Regions from separate parts of the Paraburkholderia phenazinium genome, predicted to be linked through region 1. Evidence: predicted binding sites of a transcription regulator. Region 1 holds the regulator's gene; the other holds the start of a gene.
What was found. The regulator HrcA, encoded in region 1, represses chaperone genes, less so after heat shock. The targets are predictions, from matches to a motif close to TTAGCACTCNNNNNNNNNGAGTGCTAA.

Region 1 (9,514 bases):
CCAGCTGGTTGCGCATGCGTTTGAGCGCCGAGAATGCAGCGTCGAATGCCGTAGCCGTAGTCGACGACGAGTATTGCGGATACATCGGCACCAGCAGGACGCGCTCGGCACCCGCCAGCTTGAGCTGATTCAGCATGTCCGGGATGCCTGGCATGCCGTAGCGCATGGCGTAGTCGACGATCGCCGTGTAGCCGTTCAACTGCAGCAGATGCCGCAGACCTTCCACCTGCTTCTCCGTGAACACGCGTAACGGCGAGCCTTCCGGTGTCCATACCGCAGCATATTTCTTGGCCGACGAGCGCCCGCGAACCGGCAGGATCAGGAGCCGCAAGATCACCTGCCAGAGGACCGCGGGAATCTCCACGACACGTGGGTCGGACAGAAACTGCGCGAGGTAGCGCCGCACGGCCCGTGGCGTCGGTGCGTCGGGCGTGCCCAGATTGATCAGCAAAACCGCAACACGATGAGATGTGGCGGGTTGCGATGGCCGCTCGAGATCGAAACGCATAGGCAACAGGGCTAGCCGCGTACAGCGGGAAATCGGTTCAGGTGAGAGTCATTATAGCGGGGCGGTCCGCAGCCGATACCTGGCCATTCGGCCGATTGGCAAGCCGCGCGCCGCATCGCATCATTTGCAGCATGCAATTCGGGCTCCTGCCCGACGGAGATGCGGGCAATGGCAAGGCAATGAAACGTGCCGCGGTACCGGGGCGCAGACGCTTATTGTTGGCTGAGCGTCAGCGAGAGCAGGCGCGCGGTGATGTCGACAATCGGAATCACACGGTTGTAGGCCATGCGCGTCGGCCCGATCACGCCGAGCGTACCGACGATCTTGCCGTTCACTTCATACGGCGCGGTCACGACGCTCATTTCCTCGATCGGCACGAGATTCGACTCGCCGCCAATGAAGATTTGCACGCCCTGGGCGTGACTCGATACGTCGAGCAACTGAAGGAGGCTGGTCTTTTGGTCGAATACATCAAACAGCTTGCGCAGCCGCGCCATGTCCGAAGACAGGTCGGCCACTTCGAGCAGATTGCGCTCGCCGGAGATCAGCACGGTCTCGCCGGCGTCAGCTTCATCTGTGCTGGCCTTGACGGCGGCGTGCATCAGCGTGGTCATGTCGCCGCGCAGCTCGTCGATCTCTTCGCGCAGGCGCCGGCGCACTTCGTCGAAGGAAAGGCCGGCAAAGTGCGCATTGATGTAATTGGACGCTTCCACCAGTTGCGACGGCGAAAAATCGCGTTGCGTCGCCATGATGCGGTTCTGTACGTCGCCTTCGGGCGTGACGATGATGAGCAGGATGCGCTTGTCGGACAGGCGCATGAACTCGATCTGCTTGAAGACGTGACTGCGCCTCGGGGTCAGCACCACGCCGGCAAACTGCGACAGGCTGGACAGCACGCTCGCCGCCGCTGCAACGATCTTCTGCGGCTCGCCCGCCTGCAGCGTGGTCTTGACGGTACGGGTGACCGCTTCCTCGTCCGCCGCGGACTCGACTGTGAGCATCGTGTCGACAAACAGACGATAGCCGCGCGGCGTTGGAATGCGGCCCGCCGAGGTGTGCGGGCTGATGACAAGCCCCGCCTCTTCCAGATCGGACATCACGTTGCGGATCGTCGCCGGGCTCAGCTCCAGACCGGAGTAGCGGGACAACGTGCGCGAGCCGACCGGTTGACCTTCAGCGATATATCGCTCGATCAACGTTTTGAGGAGGGTTTGTGCGCGGGGATCTAGCATGACGGAAAAGTTTAGCTTAATGACGCGACGACCGCGAGCGCTAACAATAACAGCGTTCACGCCTTCGTTGGCGAGGCATGGGCTGCATGTGCCGGTTTGCCCGCACAACCCCTGGCGCGAACCCGCACCTGCGGGTTCGACGCAACGCATACCATCCCGCTGTCACGAGGAGTTCATCATTCTGCCGATAATCCTGCGCAGGCCGGCCGGCACGGGCCTGCAGCCCGACAGGCGCGCCCGCGTGGCGCCGGCCACCCATGTGGCCGCGGACGGTTCTTTTCAGCCCTCACCTATGGTGTAATGCCGGCATGCAAGTTACCAGTCAGTTCAAGACCGTCGCGCTCGTCGGGCGCAACAACACGCCAGGCATTGGCGAGCCGCTGACCGCGCTCGCCGCGTGCATCGCCAGGCGCGGCTTCGACGTGGTGTTCGAAGCGGACACCGCTGCGGAGATCGGCATTACCGACTACCCCGCCCTGCGCCCCGCGGAAATCGGCGCCCGCGCCGACGTGGCCGTGGTGCTGGGCGGCGACGGCACGATGCTCGGCATCGGCCGCCAGCTTGCGCCGTACCGCACGCCGCTGATCGGCATCAACCATGGGCGGGTCGGCTTCATCACCGACATCCCGATTTCAGCCATGCAGGAACTCGTGCCGCAGATGCTGAGCGGCAATTTCGAGCGCGAGGAACGCATGTTGCTGGAAGCGCGCATCATGCGCGGCGGCAGCCCCATCTACCACGCGCTGGCCTTCAACGACGTGGTGGTCAACCGCAGCGGTTTCTCGGGAATGGCGGAGCTGCACGTGGCCGTGGATGGCCGCTTCATGTACAACCAGCGCTCGGACGGACTGATCGTCGCCACGCCGACTGGATCGACCGCCTACGCGTTGTCGTCAGCCGGGCCAATCCTGCATCCACAGTTGCAAGGCATCGTGCTGGTGCCGATTGCGCCGCACGCATTGTCGAATCGCCCCATCGTGCTGCCGGACGACTCAAAGGTCAGCATCCAGATCGTCTCCGGCCGCGACGTCAACGTCAACTTCGACATGCAGTCGTTTACCGCGCTCGAACACAACGACAAGATCGAAGTGCGCCGCTCACGCCATACCGTGCCGCTCCTGCACCCGGTCGGCTACAGCCATTACGCGACGTTGCGCAAGAAGCTGCACTGGAATGAATACCCGTCGCACGAAGACGACATCAAGCCCTGAACCGATCCCGAATCCTGAATCCTGAACGAACACTGCGCCGATCCTGAGCTAACCCTGAGCACCTGGCCGCAGCCGGTAACCCAAGCTACCAGACGACCTCCATGCTTCGCCACCTCTCGATACGCGACTTCGTCATCGTCGCCGCGCTCGACCTTGAATTCGACAGCGGCTTCACGGTTTTCTCGGGCGAAACAGGCGCCGGCAAATCGATCCTGATCGACGCCCTGGCACTCGCGCTTGGCGCCCGCGCCGATGCAAGCGTCGTGCGCACCGGCGAGGCCCGCGCGGATATCACCGCGGAATTCGAAACGCACGCTCAGGTGGATCAGTGGCTCGACGAGCAGGCGTTAGGCTCGGCGAGCGGCACGAATAGTACGCACGGTGCAAACGGCGCCGGTTCGCACGACGAGACCGTCATGCTGCGGCGTGTGGTGGATGCGAACGGCCGCTCGCGTGCCTTCATCAACGGCACTGCGGCGACGCTCGCGCAACTGCGCGAGGTCGGCGAAATGCTGGTCGACATTCACGGACAGCACGCCCACCAGTTACTGATGCGCCCGGATGCGCAGCGTGAGCTATTCGATACGCACGCAGGATTGGTCGACAAGGCTGCCGCGGTGAGCCGCGCCTGGCGCGCCTGGCGCGACCGGGCGCAAGCGGTCGAAACAGCCAAAACGCGCGATCGCGAACTGCAACTCGAACGAGAGCGGCTCGCGTGGCAACTGGCCGAACTCGACAAGCTCGCCCCGCAGCCGGGTGAATGGGAAGAGGTCAACGCAGAACACAACCGTCTGTCGCATTCGGCCAACCTGATCGAAGGCGTGCAGGGAGCGCTCAACGCCCTCTCCGAGTCGGACGAGGCGATGATCACGCATCTGGCATCGATCGTCTCGAAGCTGCGCGACCTGGCGGAAATCGATCCAGCGTTAAACGATGCGCTCGCTGCGCTCGAGCCTGCTGAAATCCAGTTGCAGGAAGCTGCCTATTCGCTGAGCCACTACGCGCAAAGGCTCGAACTGGACCCCGACCGGCTCGCCCAGATCGAAAGACGTGTCGACGCCTTGCATTCGGCCGCGCGCAAATTCCGTCTGCAGCCGCAGACGCTGCCGGAGGAACACGCCGCGCGTCGCGCGCAACTGGCCGCACTGGACGCCGCCGCGGATCTGGACAGCCTGCACGCTGCCGAGGCCAAAGCAAAGGAAGCCTATCTGGCCGATGCCAAACAGCTGTCCAAAGCACGTGCCAAGGCCGCCAAGGCGCTCGGCTCGGCGGTCACCACGGGCATGCAGGAACTGTCGATGAAAGGCGGCAGTTTCGAGGTCGCACTCGTCGCGCTGCCGGAAGGCGGAGCGCATGGCCTCGAACAGGTGGAATTCCGCGTTGCCGGGCACGCCGGCGTGCCGCTCCGGCCGCTCGCCAAGGTCGCTTCAGGCGGCGAGCTGGCGCGGATCAGCCTCGCGCTCGCTGTGATCGCGAGCGCCGCCAGCCCGACCCCCACCCTGATCTTCGACGAAGTGGATACCGGTATTGGCGGTGGCGTCGCCGAAGTAGTCGGGCGTCTGCTGCATCAACTCGGTCGCGCTCGCCAGGTGCTGTGCGTCACGCACTTGCCGCAAGTGGCAGCGCGCGGCGACCATCATTTCCAGGTGGCCAAGGCATCGGACAAGAAAGGCGGTACGGTCAGCAGCGTCACGTCGCTGGACAAGGCCAGCCGGATCGAGGAAGTGGCACGCATGCTCGGCGGCCTGGAGATCACCGCCACCACCCGCAAGCACGCGAAGGAAATGCTCGCGGCGTAGACGGCAGTTACGACAGCGCCCCCCGCCCTCGCCTCACCCAAACACCCGCTTCCACAACGCCAGCACAGCCGCGCGCTCCGCCTCGACGGTCTCCGGCTCGACGCGCGCCTTCTCCATCCCGTCGAGCCTCAACCTGTGCTGCAGCTTGCGATACGTGCGATAAGCCGCGCCAACCGTCTCGGCCTCTTCCTCGCTCATCATCCCAAAGCGCGACACCTCACGCAGCAACGCGATATTGCCCGTATTGCGGATCAGCTCGGGGTCACGCGCGGCGTGCAGCAGCACCCAATACTGAACGGTGAATTCGATATCCACCATCCCGCCGCGATCGTGCTTCAGATCGAACAGCTCGGTACGGTTTGGATGGCCGGCTTCGACGCGTTCGCGCATCTCGACAATCTCTTTGGCGAGCGGCCCGGCCTCACGCGGCGTGGTCAGTACCTGCTCGCGGATCGCTTCGAACCTCGCGCCAATCTCGGCATCGCCCGCGCAGTAGCGTGCCCGCGACAACGCCTGGTGTTCCCACACCCACGCCGTATTGGCCGCATCGCCCTCGCGTAACTGGTAGCGCCTGAACGCATCCAGATCGGTGACGAGCAGTCCCGATTCGCCGTTCGGCCGCAGCCGCAGGTCCACGTCGAACAGCGTGCCCGCACCGGTCGCCATGGTCAGCCACGTGATCAGACGCCGCGTATAGGTGGAATAGACGTCGGCGGCCGCATCGTCGGGGTCGTCGTAGAGAAAGATCAGGTCGAGGTCCGACGCGTAGCCCAGTTCCTTACCGCCCAGTTTCCCGTACGCGATGATGGCAAAACGCGGCACCTCGCGATGACGTTTGGCCAGTTGCTTCCAGACTGCCTCGAGCGTCACGTCGAGCACGGCATCGGCCAGTTCGGAGAGCCGGTCGCTCACGTGTTCCACGCTCAGCTTGCCGGCCAGATCGATCAGCAGGATGCGGAACACTTCAGCCTGGTGCGCATGGCGCAGCAAATCCATCTGTTGTTCGACGCCGTCCGCCGCGGCAAGGCGCAAGCGCAGCGTGCGCTTGAACTCGGCCCAGTCGAACGGGCTCGCAATCGCTTCGTCATCGAGCAGTTCGTCGAGCAGTTGCGGATGGCGGATCAGATAACCGGCCGCCCAATGCGAGGCGCCCAGCACCGACAGTACGCGGTGCAACGCCTGCGGATATTCGGTCAACAGCGCCAGATACGCGCCGCGCCGGCTAACGGCCTCGAGCAGGTCGAAGAAGCGCGCCACCGTGTCGCCACGCCGCGCGGGCGGCTCCAGCGTGCGCGCGGCTTCAAGCGCTCGCTGCGCGACAATATCGAAGCGCTGCCGGCTACGCTCCGCAAGCCCCGCGTAGCGCGACGAATTCCACACGGCGCGCAGGCGCGCGAGCAGCTCGGCGGGCTCGGGAATTCCCAGTTCGGCGATGCGCGCCTGCAACGCAGCTTCCGCACTATCGTCGGCCAGCGCGCTACTCCAGACCCACACCGCGGCACCGTCTTCCGGCGCACCGCAACCGTCGCGGCCGTTCACCTTGTCGGCGAAAATCTGGTCGAACTGCTGCTCGACCATCTCGCGATGCGCGTCGAGCTTCGCCATCAGCGCCGCGTAATCGTCGAAACCCATCGCACGGGCCAGCGCCGCGCGCTCTTCCGGATCCACCGGCATCGCATGCGTTTGCGCGTCATTGCGATACTGCAGCCGGTGCTCGAGTTCGCGCAGGAACCGATATGCCTGCGAGAGCCCCACACACACGACCGGCGCGATCAGACCATGCGTTGCGGCGTGGCGCAGCACGGCGAGCGTCGGCCGCACGCGCAGGCCCGCGTCCTGGCCGCCGCGAATCAACTGGAACACCTGGGCGCTAAATTCAATCTCGCGGATGCCGCCACGGCCAAGCTTGATGTCGTCGGCCTTGTCCGGCCGCATCGAGGCACGGCGCTGCGCCTCCTGGCGAATCTGCAGATGCAGCGCGCGAATCGCGCTGATCACGCCGAAGTCCAGATAGCGGCGATAGATAAACGGTGTGCAGATCGCATCGAGCTGCTTCTGCATGCGGCGTGCAGCGTCACTGCTGCCTTCGGACACAAGCCGCCCCTTGATCCAGGCGTAGCGCTCCCACTCGCGGCCCTGCACGTAAAAATACTCTTCGAGCATGCCAAGACTACACACCAGCGGTCCCGAATCGCCGTTCGGCCGCAGCCGCATATCGACGCGAAATACATAACCGTCGGCGGTCACTTCGGCTAGCGCGGCGATCAGGCGTTTGCCGAGACGCGTGAAAAAGTCCTGTGTGGCAATCGGCGGACGCTGACCGCCGGCGGTCTCGCCGTCTTCTTCGTAAATGAAGATCAGGTCGATGTCAGACGATACGTTCAGCTCGCGTCCACCCAGCTTGCCCATGCCGACCACGCCGAGCGCAAGACGCTCGCCCTCGGGGCCGCGCGGCTCGCCGTAGAGCATTTCGAGATCGGCGGAGAGCACCGCCATCGCCCGCTGGATGGTCGTTTCGGCCAGATCGGTCATGGCTCCGGTGACTTCCGCAACATCGGCGCGCCCAGCCAGATCTCGCTCCATCACCGCGCAAAACACCTCGGTGCGTAACTGACGAAGCGCGCATTTGAGACCCTCTTCGGTCAACGAACCATCGGCGGAACTCGCCAACGCCGCGCACAGATCGTCGAAGCGGGCTTCGATCCGTTCGCGCGTGACGGGTTCTGCAGCCAAGGTCGCAATGCGTTCGGCCAGTTCGGGACGAGCCGCCAGCGCGCGCGCTGCGTAATGTGAATAGCTGGAACTCAGGAGTGTGGCTTGGGTCATCAAGGGTGTGGATCGTTCGTTGCTGTATCCATCTCATCACGGAGCCAGGCGCCGCGTCGCACAGGTCGCGAGACGGCATGGGCACAGGCTTTGAAGGATATTCGTCGCGACTGGCCCGTGTGTTACATTTCGTCGTCAGATCGCAAAACTACCATACGCCCATCCCCGCCGCAGCATGTCCGAGCGAAACGAATCCGCCGCGCAACAGGAAGCCGGACAAGTCAGGTCAGTGAGCGGCGACCACCACGTGGTGCTGCGCCACACCCTGAGAGTGCTGCTGGGGATCGCGCTCGTCGTTTATTTCATTGCAGCGGCTCTGTTCATGGGTCTGCGTTACGGCTTGCTGCCGTACGTCGATTCTTTCCGGCCGCGCATCGAAACCCTCGTCTCCGAGAAGATCCACGCGCAACTCACTATCGGCAAACTGGCGCCGCACTGGACCGGTTTCCAGCCCGGCATCGACGTCACCAACCTGATGATCCGGGACCGCGAAGGCAAGGTCGGGCTAAACATCCCGCATGCCACCGCCACGGTCTCGTGGAGTTCGCTGTGGCAATTCAAGCCGATCCTCTCGAGCCTGATCGTCAATCAGCCTGACGTGCTGATCGAGCGCGGCAGCGACGGCTCGCTCTCGGTCGCCGGCGTCGTGGCGCCGAGCACCCATACCGGCAATGACACCTTCAGCTCGTGGCTACTGCGCCAGCAGGCCATTGTGCTGCGCGGCGGCACGCTAAGGTGGCACGACGCGCGCCACGATGCACCTGAACTTGCGCTGCAGAACATTCGTCTGGCCATTCTCAACGACGGCTATAACCACCACCTCGCGCTGCAGGCGCCGCCGGACGGCCGGGTCCTGCATGGCCCGCTCGATTTCCGCGTGTACTTCAAACATGCGCCTTTGTCGGCTATCGGCAAGCCGATCAACTGGACCGGCCAGGCTTACGTGTCGACCGGCCCGGTCGATCTGCCCGCGCTAGCCCACTACATGGATTTCCCAATCGAGACGTTCGCGGGCCGGATCGACAACGCTATCTGGATCGACTTCGCCCAAGGCCGGACGACCTCGGCGAGCGGCGAGCTGAGCGGCTCCGATATCTCGTTGCGCGTGCGGCCGACCCAGCCGCGCCTGGACGTGCCGGTCGCGAGCTTTTCCTGGAAAGTCGAGACGGGACCGGACGACTACACGCTGCAACTGAACCACCTGCACGCGGAACTCGGCCAGCCGCCGCTCGAGGACGGCACGCCGCTCACCCGCACGCTGGCCCTCACCACTTTAAGCGGCCACTACCGCCGCGCATCGGTACAGCACGGCCAGTTGTTTAGCGTGACCGGCGACCGTGTCGATCTCGGCATACTCGCCGAATTCAGTCGCGCGCTCCCGCTCTCGGGACATCTGTTGAATGAACTGGTGCGCTTCGACCCTCGCGGCCTGGTGGCGAACTACCTGATCGAGGTCGAACGGGCCAGGCCCGAATCCGGCGAGGCGGCCAGCGAACGTAATGCAGGGGGCGCCGAACCGATCGTGCGCTACCGCTTCAAGGCGGACCTGCAGGGCATCAGCGTCGCGGCCCAGGAGCCGCCGCCAGGGCTCACCCCGTTGGGTCACCCGCGGGCCGGCTTGCCTGGCGTGGAAAATCTGTGGGGTAGCGTCGACGCCGACGAAAATCATGGCGCCATGAGCATCGACACCAACAACGTGGCCCTTACGCTGCCTGGTGTTTTCGATAACCCGCGCCTCAGATTCGACCGCCTGAAGGGTCGCGGCAGCTGGACGGTCAAGCCGGCGGCGCCAGGTGAAGCCCACAAGGCGTTTGCCATTACCGTCCCGGAACTGAGCGTCGCCAATGCGGATGCGGTCGCTTCGGCGACCGCGAACTACAGCAATCCCGGCCACGGTCGCGGCTCACTCGACCTGACGGCGAAGTTCGAGCACGCCCA
Region 2 (9,514 bases), 3.4 Mb from region 1:
CAGCGGCTGCTACTGCGAGCGCGCCGCGTGCACAGCGTTACATCGCTGCTTTGGGCGGTGCGGCCAATCTGTCTATCGTCGATGCCTGTACGACGCGTCTGCGGTTGTCGGTGGTCGATCCCAGCAAGGTCTCGGAAACGGATCTCAAGACTATCGGTGCGCGTGGTGTGTTGAAGCGCGGTGCAACCAGCGTGCAGGTGATTATCGGACCGGAAGCAGACATCATCGCTGATGAAATCCGGACTGTGATTGCGCAGGGTGGTGGTGTCGAAGCGAAGCCAGCGGTGGTGCCTGCTGCGGCAGCTACGGCCGCTGCGCCGGTTGCGGGCTCGCATGGTGGGCCGCTCGATCCTGATCCGGCTCGCTGGCTCGCCGTGTTCGGTGGTGCGACCAACGTCGTTTCGCTGGATGCGATTGCATCGACCCGTCTGCGTGTCGTGGTGAGCGATCCGACTGCGGTGGATCGGCAGCGCCTTGCTGCGCTCGACGTTGCGTGGGTCTCAGCGGATACGTTTCACGTCGTTGTTGGTGAGGCTGCAGGGCGGTATGCGCAGGTATTGTCGGCGCGTTTGCCGGCGGCAGGCGCAACCGGTGGGGCATCGCCGCAACCGGCCTGATGCGTGCGTGTAACGCGAAAGCGGCATCAAGCGTTGCTCTGTTGCGCTGAGTGATGCTGAAACGAAGAACGGCGCCCAAGGGTGCCGTTCTTCGTTTACCGCTGTCCGTGTTTGCGATTCACGCGGGCGCTGTCACTACTACTCAATCCGCCTTGCGCTTCGCGGCGGCCTCTCCCGGACGGTTCGATTCAAGCCACATCACGTTGATAATGCCAAACGAGAGCGCTACGCCAATACCGAGAATCCAGCTGAAATACCACATCATTCGCTCCTATGAGTCCGTTTCAATCGGCTCCGCTGCGTCATACAAATAAAGGCTTCAATACATCGAATGCCGGTTCTCTTCGAGTGCGGCCGCAGTCACCTTGCCGCGCATCACGCGGTACACCCAGCTCGTATAGATCAGGATGATCGGCAAGAAAATGATCACCGCGATCAGCATGATCTGCAGCGTCATCTGGCTCGAGGTCGAGTCCCACACCGTCAGACTGCTGCGTCCATCCAATGACGACGGCATGATGAATGGGAACATCGAAAAGCCAGCCGTCAGGATCACGCCGACGATCATCAGGCAGGTGCAGATGAACACGCTCTTCTCGAAGCGTGACTTCGCGAGCAGCAATGCCAGCACACCGCCCACCACGCCGATTACCGGTGCCGCGACCATCCACGGGTAGGTGGAGTAGTTGGTGAGCCACAGGCCGGGTGCGCCGATCACACTCTTTAGCAACGGGTTGGCTACCGTATCGAACGGCGCCGCGTCGACGATCTGATAGCCGCCGATCAACGTCGCCACCAGCACGCCAGCGAGCAGGAACAACGCCACAGCAGCGAGCGACGCGATGCGCAAGGCTAACGAGGCACGCCGCGCAATCACGTCATCCGTTTTCATCTTCACAAATGCAGCGCCGTGCGCGGCCAGCATCGACACGCTGACAAGCCCGCACAACACGGCGAACGGATTCAGCAGTGCGAAGAAACTGCCGTGATAGGTGACGCGCAGGTCGGTATCGAATGCGAACGGCACGCCTTGCAGGAGGTTGCCAAAGGCGACGCCGATCACCAGCGCCGGCACGAAGCCGCCGACAAACAGCGCCCAGTCCCACGCGCTACGCCAGCGAGGGTCTTCGCGTTTGCTGCGGTAGTCGAAGCCCACCGGCCGGAAGAACAGCGAGAACAACACCAGCAGCATCGCGAAGTAGAAGCCCGAGAACGAAGCCGCGTAGACGAGCGGCCATGCTGCGAACATCGCGCCGCCTGCGGTGATGAACCAGACCTGGTTGCCTTCCCACGTCGCGCCGACGGTGTTCACGACGATGCGCCGCTCGGAGTCGGTCTTCGCGATGAACGGCAGCAGGATGGCTGTGCCCATATCGAAGCCGTCGGTAACGGCGAAGCCGATCAGCAGGACGCCGATCAGGACCCACCAGATCACTTTGAGGGTTGCGTAATCCATGATGATTTTTCCCTTTTACACAGCTAGGACAGCTTGCGCAGTCTGATGGCCGATCATGCAACAGTGGTACTCAGCGGCTTGGACGGCTGACCCTGTGGCGGCGTCTCATGGTGATACCGTCCCGTATGCAATGACGACGGACCGAGCCGCGCGTATTTGAACATCAGCGTGATTTCGATCACGAACAACGCCGTGTAAAACACCACGAAGCCGCCGATGCTCAGATACAGGTCCGAGGCCGTCAGGCTCGAAGCCGACAGCGCGGTGGGCAGGATGCCTGCAATCGTCCACGGCTGACGCCCCAGTTCGGCGACGATCCAGCCGAATTCCGCCGCAATCCACGGCAATGGAATCGCCCACACGGCCCAGCGCAGGAACCAGCGGCGCTTGTCCAGCAGCAGCGAGCGCTGCGCGCAGAACCAGAACGCGAGCAGGAAGGTCACGAGGAACAGGATGCCGAGGCCAACCATCATGCGGAATGAGAAGAACACCGGCAACACCGGCGGAATCGTCTTCTTCGCCGCCTGGGCGATCTGGTCCGGCGTGGCATCCGTGACGTTGGGTGTGAACTGCTTGAGCATCAGCGCGTAGCCGAGATTGTCCTTGTGCAGCGCGAAGGCGACCTTGGCGTCGTCGGTGGCATTGCCTTGTTTGAGCTGCTGCAGCGCGCCGTACGCAATCATGCCGTCCTTGATGCGCAGCTGGTTTTGCGCGATCAGATCCTTCAGACCGAGCACCGGCTCATCGAGCGAACGCGTTGCGATGATACCGAGCGCGTATGGAATCCGGATCGCGTAGTCAGTCCGCTCCTCCTTCTGGTTCGGGATGCCAAATATCGTGAATGGTGCGGGCGCCGGCGCGGTCTCCCATTCCGATTCAATGGCGGCGAGTTTGACCTGCTGGACTTCGCCGGTGCGGTAGCCGGATTCGTCGCCGAGCACGATCACGCAGACCGTCGATGCGAGGCCGAAGCCCGCCGCTATCGCGAACGAGCGTAGCGCGAATTCCGTGTCGCGCCGCTTGAGCAGGTACCACGACGAGATGCCGAGCACGAACATCGAAGCCGTCACATAGCCGGCGGAAACCGTGTGCACGAACTTCACCTGTGCAACGGGATTGAACAGCACCGCGTAGATGCTCGACAGTTCCATCCGCATGGTTTCGTAGTTGAACTCGGCGCCGACCGGATTGTTCATCCAGCCGTTGGCGACCAGAATCCACAACGCGGACAGGTTCGAACCCAGTGCAACGAGGAAGGTGACGATCAGATGCTGCACCCGTGACAACCGTGGCCAGCCGAAGAAGAACAGGCCGACGAAGGTCGACTCGAGGAAGAACGCCATCAGCCCTTCGACCGCGAGCGGTACGCCGAAGATATCGCCGACGTAATGGGAGTAGTACGACCAGTTGGTGCCGAACTGGAACTCCAGCGTGAGACCGGTGGTGACGCCCATCGCGAAGTTGATGCCGAACAGCTTGCCCCAGAACTGCGTCATGTCCTTGTAGATCTGCTTGCCGGTCATCACGTAGACGGATTCCATGATGACGAGCAGCCAGGACAGTCCGAGCGTAAGGGGTACGAACAAAAAGTGATAAAGCGCCGTCACCGCAAACTGGAGACGCGAGAGGTCGACGACTTCGCTACCGGGCATGTTGATCACCTTGAGACGGATGCGGGGCGGGCGCGGAGAGCAGCGCCTGCGCGACGAGCGCGGGCGGCATGGACATGTTCTCCGCCATGGGATGATTAAAAAACGCGTACTTGAGCACCATCAGGAGTGCAAATTTGATGGCAAGCACGATGGCGATATCTCGCCCGAAGGTCGGTCCGCGTGCCCAGGCGGCGATTCGCGCGCGCAGGGCAGGGCGAGGCGGAGTCCTCTCGTGTAGCGTTATGGTCATGATCGGTCGATGGTTCGACTTCACACCGGTTTACCCGGCCGGATCCAGGCCGCGCAGACGGCTTGGAGAATGCATAACGATATTAAGATAGGGGCTGGCAGCGAGGAAGTTCGCGACTGTGGCATTGGGTCGCGTAAGCATGCCGTCCACGTCACTAATACAAGCAACCTTGCGCTACGTCAAGGAAATGGGGTGGGGTTGCGACGTGGTAAATGAAAAAGCCCCGCCGTCTTACGAGGGCAGGGCTGATGTCTTACAGGGCGCGGACTAGTATCTGACGGCGCCGAGTGCCGCTATTTTGCGTTAAGCGTACTCGTTCAATGCGCTGCGCATTTTCTTCATGGCGCTCGCCTCGATCTGGCGAATGCGCTCGGCCGACACGCCGAATTCGTCTGCCAGGTCGTGCAGCGTCGAACCACCCGAACCGTCATCCTGCACCTGCAGCCAGCGGGCTTCGATAATCCGGCGGCTGCGTGCGTCCAGCGATTCGAGAGCGCTGGCGATGCCGTCGCTTTGCAACTTGTCGCGCTGACGCGCTGCCAGCACGGCGGTCGGTTCGCTATGCGAATCGGCCAGATAGGCGATCGGCGCGTACGATTCCTCGCCGTCCTCCACCTGACCTTCCAGTGCGATATCGCCACCGGATAGGCGCGTTTCCATCTCGGCCACTTCCTCGCGCTTGACGTTCAGTTCCTTGGCGAGACCTTCGATCTCGTCCGGCGTGAACGCGCCCAAGCCCTGCTTGTGGCTGCGCAGGTTGAAGAACAGCTTGCGCTGCGCCTTGGTGGTGGCGACCTTCACCATGCGCCAGTTGCGCAGGATGTATTCGTGGATCTCGGCCTTGATCCAGTGCATGGCGTACGACACGAGACGCACGTTCTGCTCCGGATCGAAGCGCTTCACGGCCTTCATCAGGCCGATATTGCCTTCCTGGATCAGGTCGGCATGCGGCAGGCCATAGCCCAGATAGTTGCGCGCGATCGACACCACCAGTCGCAAATGCGACAGGACGAGGCGGCGCGCGGACTCCAGGTTACCCTGCTCGCGAAATTCGGTGGCGAACTGTCGTTCCTCCGCCGGCGTCAGCATCGGAATCCGGTTCACGGCCTGGATGTAGGCGTCGATATTGCCCAGTTGACCGGGCAGCAGCGAAGAATGCGAGAGCGCCAGTGCACCTGCCGAAGCGGCCTTAGCCGACGACGGGCTCAGAGTACTCGGAAGGGTCATTGCGTTGCTCACGTAGAAAACTCCTTTGGAATCAGCCAAAAGCTCAGTCGAACTTCGACTCCAGCGTGGATGTTAGCACTCTCAATATCCGAGTGCTAATACTTAGAGTGTGTGGGGGTATCATGGTTCCCGCCTGGCTATCGAAATTTGATTTTCAATAGCATCATACGCTTTCTACGCTTTGACGGGGATGAGCGTAGGATTTGCTCTGGATGGGGGCACCTTGGTGAACTGTCACCAGTTTTCGGCCTTTTCGAGTATTGGTCTGCTGAATTCCGACTTTCTTCTTATGATTTCTTGCGCCCGTGGCTTTCGGTATATGGGGTGCAGGACCGGCTTTTTCAAGGGCAATTTATGCGCGGTGGGTACCGCGATTGAAGTTGGATCGCGGCCGCGCCGCAATGTTCCAGCGTCCCTTCGACAGCTGACGTGGGGGCGGGCTTCGTATGTCGGCAGCAGTGTCTGGCGGTCTACCGGTTTTGGTGCCCTTCGCGAACGGCGGTATCAAAGAGCCCAAACCTGGTATAAATTTCAGCCAGCTATATTTGCAACGTAACTTCTAAGACCGCGGCCGCTGTCGGCCCGTCGAGGCAAAGGGGCTGAGCAATGTCCGCAAAGGTGATCGAGGCGATTCGTGGGCTCGAGCGCGACCGCTTTCGAGCGATGGTCGATGGCAACGGACCGTTGCTCGACTCGCTGCTCTCCGAGACCGTCAGCTATGTCCACACGAATGGCAAACGGGAAACGAAGCGGCAGTTCATCGACGGAATCACGGCGGGGCGCCGTCGTTATCGGCAGATCGAGATCCAGTCACAGGAGGTGCTGCCGGTGGGGCGTGAAACCTGTGTGATCGTCACGGGGCGAGCGCTCATCGAGATGGAGGCGAACAACGGCGCGTTGCTGTTCCCGATTGCCTATACGGCACTGCATGCGCAGGAAGACGGTGAGTGGCGGCTGGTCGCATGGCAGGCAACGCGTTGCGCGATCGAGTGAGGCCGGTGGGCTTCTCTCGCCGGGACGCTGGGTGAGCGACCCGTGCTCGTAGGCGCGGCAGATCGTGCCGCGCTCTCTTAAGGTTGTTGTCTGCTTTTGCGTCTGAGTTGAGCAGCCGGTTGCCGTCAGGCCGCGACTCTACGGTCGCGCTCTTGCCACACCGCCGGATTTACCACTTCTGCCATATCTGTCCCGGCCGCCTCGTTTGTTCCGATTGCCCGGTTCACCGCGCTGACAACGGCATCCACGACCGCCGTCGCAGGTTCCGGGCTAACTCCAACGCCGTAACGGACCGCCTGCTCCCCGACCCTGCAGCCCACGAACACCGCCGTGCGCCCATCGGTGGTACGCGTGCTTTCAAACGAGATGACCTCAATCGTCCGCCCCGCAGCTGCAGCGAACGCGGCGGCGACGCGCCGGGCGTGTTGCTCGTGCGGCGCATGCTGCGCGTCTTGCGCCCCTTGCGCCTCGGACGGCGCACGGGGCCGATTCGTCGCCGCCACATTGACGTCGCGATCTTCCCACCGCACGGTTGAAGCGTTGACCCGCCGCGCCGGCCCTGCGGTCTCGAAGTACTCGCGGGCGAACAACGCACAGATCGCCTCACCGCTGATCTCGGCGCCACTGATATCTGTGGCGGCCTGCACCGCGTGGCTGAACTCGATCTGCACGCGGCGCGGCGGCGTGAAGCCCATGCCGCGTTCGAGCAGGTAGGTCGAGCCACCTTTGCCCGACTGGCTGTTCACGCGGATCACAGCGTCATAACTGCGGCCCACGTCGGCCGGGTCGACCGGCAGATAGGGCACTTCCCACACGGCGTCCGGCTTCTGCTGGGCAAAGCCCTTGCGAATCGCGTCCTGGTGCGATCCCGAGAACGCCGTATAGACGAGATCGCCCGCATACGGATGGCGCGGATGCACCGGCAACTGGTTGCAGCGCTCTACCACGCGGCGTACCGCGTCGATATTCGAGAAGTCGAGGCCAGGGTCGATGCCCTGGGTGTAAAGATTCATCGCCAGCGTGACGAGGTCGACATTGCCGGTGCGCTCGCCATTCCCGAAGAGACACCCTTCGACGCGATCCGCGCCCGCCAGCACGGCGAGTTCGGCGGCGGCGACCGCGGTGCCGCGATCGTTATGAGGATGCACCGACAGCACGATGCTGTCCCGGTAGCCGAGATTGCGGTCCATCCATTCGATCTGATCGGCGTACACGTTCGGCATCGCGGCTTCGACCGTAGCGGGCAGATTAACGATCATCTTGTGATCGCGCGTGGGCCGCCACGTCTGGGCGACGGCGTCGCACACCTCGCGGGCGAACGGCAGCTCGGTCATGCTGAAGGTCTCGGGCGAATACTGGTAGATCCAGTGCGTCTGCGGCCGTGCTTGCGCGTACTGCTTGATCAGCCGCGTGCCTTCGACCGCGAGCGCCTTCACTTCGTCTTTCGACTGGTTGAAGACGATCTTGCGGAACGCCGGTGCGATCGCGTTGTACAAGTGGACGATCGCGCGCGGCACGCCTTCGAGCGCCTCGAAGGTGCGCGCGATCAATTCTTCGCGCGACTGGACGAGCACCTGGATCGTCACATCGTCGGGAATGCGCTTCTCGTCGATCAGCTTGCGCACGAAATCGAAGTCGGTCTGCGAGGCCGACGGAAAGCCGACTTCGATTTCCTTGAAGCCGATCCGGACCAGCATCTCGAAGAACTCGAGCTTTTGCGCGATGCTCATGGGCTCGATCAGCGACTGGTTGCCGTCGCGCAGGTCGGTGGCCATCCAGATGGGGGCTTGCTGGATCGTGCGGCTGGGCCATTTTCGGCCGGTCAAACGGACGGCGGGGAACGGCCGGTATTTTTCAGCGGGATTGCGCAACATGATGAGCCTCGTTCGTTCTGTCGTATGCAAAGGGGCGTGGCCTCGAGCGGCTGGCGGGTTGCCACGGATGCGACCTTCGCGATTCGTCCGAACGGTAAACGGACGAATACAAACGACTGACAGGTTGTAAAAGGAACTACGGTTTGGGGTGCAACGGAAACTGCGGGACTACTTTGAGGACCGGCTTTGAACCGCTGGGGCGGCCAACGCGCGGCGCTACGCCTGGCTTACGCTAGACGTAGCGATAGGGGCCGCGCTAGGCGGCCGGAGGTAATTCGGAGGGTGTTCGGGAGGGAACGCATGAGTCAAATGTATGCGAGCGGGCCGCAGCGTGTCAACCGCGGATGCGCACAATGGATCGTTGCGCAGCCTCGCGTGAAGCGCCGTAACGCCCGCGCGAAGCCCGTCACGCCGAGATTCGGGCGATCTCCGCGATCACGCCAATCTGCCGTTCGATCGCGCTCGGCACGGGCGCTTCGCCGCGCAGTACGGCATCGATCCACGCAGCGGTGGTAGCGGCGTCGCGTGCTTCGGGCAACTCGACTTCGGGGGCGTCTGCCGAGGAGCGCTCGGCGGCCACGCGTGTTTCGCAGATGCCGTCATGCAGCCAGTCGATCTGCACCTGCCGGCGCGTATCGGCGACGGCTTCGCCTTCTGTGCCGCGTGCGAGCAGCGCACCACCTGCGGCCGCATCCGGATGAGTGACGAACAATTGGGTCAGGGCGTCACGATAGGGTGGATGCGTGTAGTTCACGAGCCGCAGCCCGGGCGGCGCGAACGGTTGCAGGATCTTGACGAGCGTATGCGTGGAATTGCGCACGCCCATCCGGCGGCGCAGCGCCAGCAGGCGCGCGAGCTTCGGCGCGAGCGCGGTGATCGGCGCAAAGGCAAGACGGCGCGAGGCGAGGCTGTCTTCGATCTGCGCATGGTCCTGCGCGTGCGCGATCTGCAGATGGGTGAAGATCTCGGCGCTGGTCACGCGGCCCGGGTCTTCAGTGACGCCGTGCACGAGCACCGGCACCCCTTCACGGGCCAGCAGCAGCGCGAGCAGCGGCACCAGGTTCGGCTGCTTGCGCGCGCCGTTGTAGCTGGGGATGGAAACCGGCCGGTAGGCGCTGTGTGCAATCTGGATCGGCTCGAACGAGGCGTGGGCGGCCGCCAGCATCGCGGCGAGCTCGTCAGCGGTTTCGCCCTTGACCCGGTATGCCAGTAGCACCGCGCCGAGTTCGAGATCGGAGACGCGTCCGTCGAGCATCGCGCTGTAGAGCGCGTGCGTGTCTTCGGGCGTCAGCGCGCGTGCGCCGTTCGGGCCGCGGCCAATCTCCTTGATAAAGCGGGCGCAGGGGAAGTCGGGGACGGCGGTATCGGCGGATTCGGTCATCGGGCTTAGTGGGGCTGGGTGGCCAGGCGCGCCATTGACGGCGTCGGCCACGGTATTCAAAGGG

Region 2: a site for HrcA is predicted at 5,275-5,301, ahead of rpoH (RNA polymerase sigma factor RpoH). Genes of this name have one in related genera too.

The regions. Positions count from the first base shown of each region.
Region 1 covers NZ_FSRM01000001.1:4,451,643-4,461,156, forward strand. Annotated here, with positions in the region: gene hemH (ferrochelatase) at 1-508, opposite strand, end outside; gene hrcA (heat-inducible transcriptional repressor HrcA) at 721-1,740, opposite strand; gene BUS06_RS19960 (NAD kinase) at 2,049-2,951, shown strand; gene recN (DNA repair protein RecN) at 3,053-4,750, shown strand; gene glnE (bifunctional [glutamate--ammonia ligase]-adenylyl-L-tyrosine phosphorylase/[glutamate--ammonia-ligase] adenylyltransferase) at 4,784-7,576, opposite strand; gene BUS06_RS19975 (YhdP family protein) at 7,752-9,514, shown strand, end outside.
Region 2 covers NZ_FSRM01000001.1:1,079,034-1,088,547, forward strand. Annotated here, with positions in the region: gene nagE (N-acetylglucosamine-specific PTS transporter subunit IIBC) at 1-617, shown strand, start outside; gene cydX (cytochrome bd-I oxidase subunit CydX) at 760-879, opposite strand; gene cydB (cytochrome d ubiquinol oxidase subunit II) at 937-2,073, opposite strand; gene BUS06_RS05085 (cytochrome ubiquinol oxidase subunit I) at 2,127-3,725, opposite strand; gene cydP (cytochrome oxidase putative small subunit CydP) at 3,715-3,975, opposite strand; gene rpoH (RNA polymerase sigma factor RpoH) at 4,279-5,214, opposite strand; partial or broken gene BUS06_RS38135 (acyloxyacyl hydrolase) at 5,626-5,765, shown strand; gene BUS06_RS05100 (nuclear transport factor 2 family protein) at 5,809-6,195, shown strand; gene leuA (2-isopropylmalate synthase) at 6,321-8,069, opposite strand; gene ybiB (DNA-binding protein YbiB) at 8,476-9,450, opposite strand.